DNA from 2 places in the Alteromonas sp. ABH2_165 genome. Region 2 is predicted to be linked to the other one. Evidence: riboswitches for the same ligand, from Rfam matches in the RefSeq annotation. Region 2 holds a riboswitch; the other holds the start of a gene.

What was found. A riboswitch is a leader RNA that binds a small molecule or an ion and turns the genes downstream of it on or off. The one in region 2 is predicted to bind cyclic di-GMP.
Region 1: it holds a riboswitch for cyclic di-GMP, as region 2 does, so the genes downstream of both, ACXAFQ_RS10305 (AAA family ATPase) here and ACXAFQ_RS01925 (PEP-CTERM sorting domain-containing protein) in region 2, are expected to answer to the same signal.

Annotation. Positions count from the first base shown of each region.
Region 1 covers NZ_JBSWWF010000004.1:304,035-306,236, reverse strand. Annotated here, with positions in the region: gene ACXAFQ_RS10310 (alpha/beta hydrolase) at 1-499, opposite strand, end outside; cyclic di-GMP riboswitch class I at 752-842, shown strand; gene ACXAFQ_RS10305 (AAA family ATPase) at 932-1,627, shown strand; gene ACXAFQ_RS10300 (ribbon-helix-helix domain-containing protein) at 1,587-1,919, shown strand; gene ACXAFQ_RS10295 (GGDEF domain-containing protein) at 2,099-2,202, shown strand, end outside.
Region 2 covers NZ_JBSWWF010000001.1:440,173-442,374, reverse strand. Annotated here, with positions in the region: gene ACXAFQ_RS01930 (TonB-dependent receptor) at 1-332, opposite strand, end outside; TPP riboswitch at 392-493, opposite strand; gene ACXAFQ_RS01925 (PEP-CTERM sorting domain-containing protein) at 630-1,292, opposite strand; cyclic di-GMP riboswitch class I at 1,340-1,428, opposite strand; gene ACXAFQ_RS01920 (helix-turn-helix domain-containing protein) at 1,613-2,202, shown strand, end outside.

The DNA.
Region 1 (2,202 bases), on a different contig from region 2:
GCTGTACCGACAGCGCCCCACCGGTCGAAAAACCGCCGAGGAAAATTTCGTCGCCAAACTGGGGAGCCAGCGCCATAACATCATTCAAATGTGCAGCCCAGCGCTCATCGAGTTGGCTGTCACTCATTTCGTCGTCGGCTTCTAGCTGCCCATGCCCGACGTTCAGCGGCACAATCACGTTAAACCCTTTGTCATACAGGAAGCGGGCAATGCCCGTCATATAAAAGGGCGAGTCACTCAGGCCGTGGAGCAGTACGGCCACTTTCGCGGTTTTGTTTCCGTGATGAAGGATATAAGGCGCATTTCCATCGTTTCGCAGAGCCGGTGAACACACATCAAAACGCGTCACTGAACGGTTCATACAGGCTCGCACCTGCCCTAGCCGCTCTTCATACAAATGACTGAAAGCGGCGAATCCGTCACTCAGTTCGTTTTCCTTTGCGGTTGTTGTCGCGCTGATAACCAACAACAGTGCACTGAATAAGGCAGCCTTAGACACTCGCCCCTCCTTCTCGCTGGTATAAATATTGATAACCTCTTAATAGTAACAGATAAAAACCGGTTTAGGATGGTTATACATTGGATAAACGGTGCGCAGATACGGTTTATTAGTACCGGTAGTAAAGAAATAAAAGGTATATTATTTTATCCCTGAATATTCCGTAACATGCGGCGGATGCATTCAGTTTTGACTACTATCTCACCAACTGGTTACTGCAGCCACAATCGGCTGTAATGCCTGTAGTAAATCTGTTGAAAAAGGCAAAGCGGCGTGAAAACCCGTGACGCAAAGCCTCCGGTCTACCGTCTGTGTAGCAGACCACGATAGCGGGGTTACCGAACAAGCATAGTTCTTCGGGACTTAGGTTCACTTTTTCAGTCACATTCATTAGCTGCAGTGGTTGCTGTAGCGAACGTTGAGGAACTGACAATGATCGTGTTAGTTGGTGGCGAAAAAGGCGGCAGCGGAAAAAGCTGTCTCGCACAAAACATCGCTGTATATTTACGAACTGAAAAAAATGCCAGCGTGCTGATGGTCGACTGCGACCCTCAACGCACCACGTCAGACTGGATACAGGAACGCAAGGCAAACGAAAAGTTACCTTCGATTAACTGCGTTCAGCTATACGGAAAGATCCGTAATGAGCTTCTCAGTCTGCGGGAACATTACGATTTTGTCGTTATCGACTGCGGTGGTCAGGATAACCTCGCTCTGCGCTCATCCATGGCGGTGGCTGACCACATTCTTATTCCTTTGCGTCCGAAACGTCGCGACCTGAAAACCGTACCTCATATGGAAGACATTTTATCGACGTGTAAAATGGTTAACCCCACTATGAATGCGGCGTTCGTTATCACCCAGTGTCCTTCCCTTCCTTCTCTGGCAAGTCGCATATTAGAAGCTAAAGAGGTCTGCCGCTCTTTTGAAGTGCCGGTGTTGGATGCCGTGACATTCAGTCGCAACATGTATGATGATTCTGAGGAATCCGGCCAGTCGGTAATGGAAAGTGAGCCTACCGGCAAAGCATCGACGGAAATTCGCAGTATTATCGAAGAGCTTCTGTCCCGGGGTAAGGGGGAATCTTATGAGCCTTTGCAGTCTCAAAAAATCCACGCTGTCAGCTAAACCTGCGGCGCCAGTCAGTATTGATAGCTTTATTGATGATGCGCTCACCTACGCTGCAGGTAAGCCTTCAGGTGCAAAACTCTACGCGTTGCCAGAACCCGCACCCGTTGTTACACCGTTGCCTACGGGCCCCATGCGCAGAGCCACCTTCACGCTAACTGAAGATGCCATAGATAAACTGAGTGAGTTATCAGAAACGACCAGGATATGTCGTTCCAGATTAATCAGGATCTGGATTGAAAAACAAATTAACGGCGAGATAGCGTCTGTACTCACCGACAATACCCCCTGATTCTTCTGCCTTAATAACAAGGCAATTCACAATACGGAGTGCCATGGAGTGCTCTCCGGCCACCCAGGGAAGCATTTACTGCTTCCCTTTGCTGTTAACTTTTTCAAGACAGGATGATGATGAAGAGTTTCTGGTACCGCAGTATTTTTGTTCTCACTGCGTTTTGTAGTGTTTGTGCTGTGGCAAATTCACAAGACTATGACCTGGCCGATAACACCACACAGGCATTCAGTAAGCAACTGACTGAAGAACAAGCTGCCTACCTGGCAAAAACCAGTGCCGA
Region 2 (2,202 bases):
GAAAAATCAAAGTCATCAACCATAAAGCTGACAGAAGGATTAATGGGCTCAGCAAACTGACTACGCTCGCCGATACCACGAATTTGAATAAAACGGCCACGGGAAGCACCACTGGCAAAATTCACATTGGGCGCTACATTCAGCATATTTTCAACGTGAGAGGCCTGACGGCTATCTAAGCGATCTTCGCCGAAAACCGATGCGCTGGCGCTGAGTTGTTCTAAGGTAGATGCTCTGAAATCGCCGGTAACCGTGATTTTTTCTATGTCGGTGTCGTTATCAGCAAATGCCGGTGTTGCCAGAATGGCGAGGAGTAATGTGCTTTTTTTCATTAAGGATCTCTTCAGTCATCAAAAAGATCCGGTTTTACAGGCAGGTATTGAGGTAGCTAAATCAAATTTTTCACCATCCCTACGCCGGTATTATCCGGATCAGGTTTAAGGGTTCCCACACAATGGATCTCAGCCGCTAACCGGCACCCCTTGGCCTAATGCATTTTTATCGTTGTAGCAAAAATGCGCCTGCAGTCTAACAACTTCATAACCTGAGTCAAGCTGCAGAACACTGATCCGCAAACACAAAAAAGCCCGCCATGTGACGTTGGCGGGCTGAGGAAGTCTGACGACTTGTTATTTCTGGCGTCTTGCGCGCCATCCCATCAATCCCATACCTAAAAGGATGAGTGACATGGCGCCAGGTTCACTGACTTCAGTGATAGAGGCGTTACGGAAACGAGTTTTCATGTCGCCACAACCAGCATTTAAATCACAGTCGTTTATGAATACGATATCCGTGATAACACCCGAGAAGTAATCGTCTAGATTAATGCTAAACGTTTCCCAGCGAGGCGCATTGGTGTACACCAAGTCCTGAATACCGAAGTTCTGTGTACCTGCTAGATTGAACGTGCGACTTGCATCGTGGTTCTGCTCACCGCTAGTAAAATCGGCAAACCACACCCCAGCGATTTCAGTAAAAGGGTTAGGATTCGGATTTCTCGCACCAGGCAGCACTCTGATGTCGAAAGTGAAATTATATGATGTCGCACCATTATCGAGATCCAGTTCTGAAATACCAAAGGTATCGAACAGGTTCAGCGTTACCCACGCATTTTCTCGTAAATTAAGTACGCCATTCGTGTAAACATCGTAAGTACTACTACTATTCTGCTGATGCGCTTCTAAATCAGCGGTGGCGAAATCAATATCGTAAGTTGAAATTACGTCAGCGTTTGAAGAAAAGGCTGCGAAAAACGTGGTTACCAGTGCTGCAGCTTTGATGCTAAATTTCATTTTTTGAGTCCTTGAGCAGTGTGTGCCTGAAAGTAATTAATCAACTTCACTGCAGCCCGGCTGTCTTACTGGCGGTTGGTCAGTAAGACCCGTGGCTTTCCGTCCCTGCCTCACGGCAGGTTTGGCATGTTGTTGGGGGAAGTGACGTTTCCCTTATTCAATCAACGGTTGTAATAATACGAGGGCGGCGTAAAGCAAAACAGGACAGATCCGTTCGATCTTTGGGACACATTTGTACCAGGGAATAAATAGTGCCCTCCTCTGTCATGCAACCTGCATTTGCTATATTCTAACATGCAGCTTAAAACATGGGAGCACACGTGCATTACCAAGGACTTTTCTGGTCAGCAATTATTCGGGCTTTACTCAGTTTCAGACGGGATTCTGGTCTTAACAATGAGCGAGATAATCTTGCACTGGAATGTATTGCCAGCGTTGAAAGCGGCAGACTTGATGATGAGACCTTAGCAAACCTCTTCCACGATCTTTGTCCTCCGAGTCAGTTTCAACAGACCGGCCGTTCACTTATTGGTTATCTCGATTTCAATAAAATGAGTAACCTGGTGGTGTATTTGACTGCCAGCAAACATATCGACGACGCCATGCATGTATTGGGCAAGCATTACCGTCATTTAATGGGTGAGCAAGCCAATCTCACGGTGAAATCAGACGGTACCATTACCACGGTAGAATTTGCTTCATCGCCACACATAATACTAACGGAACTTCGGTGCTATTTTCTGCTGGCGCTTTTTCGTCATCTTGCCGGTCGTAAGTTTGACTTTTCCCGGGTCACCATGCCGCCTATGAACGCTCAGCCTGAAGCGCTTTTGGCGCCACTGAGCCGCAGTGATATCAATTATGAGTCTGGCAAAGTACGCCTTTGTTTTGCCAACGCCTGGTGTGAAGT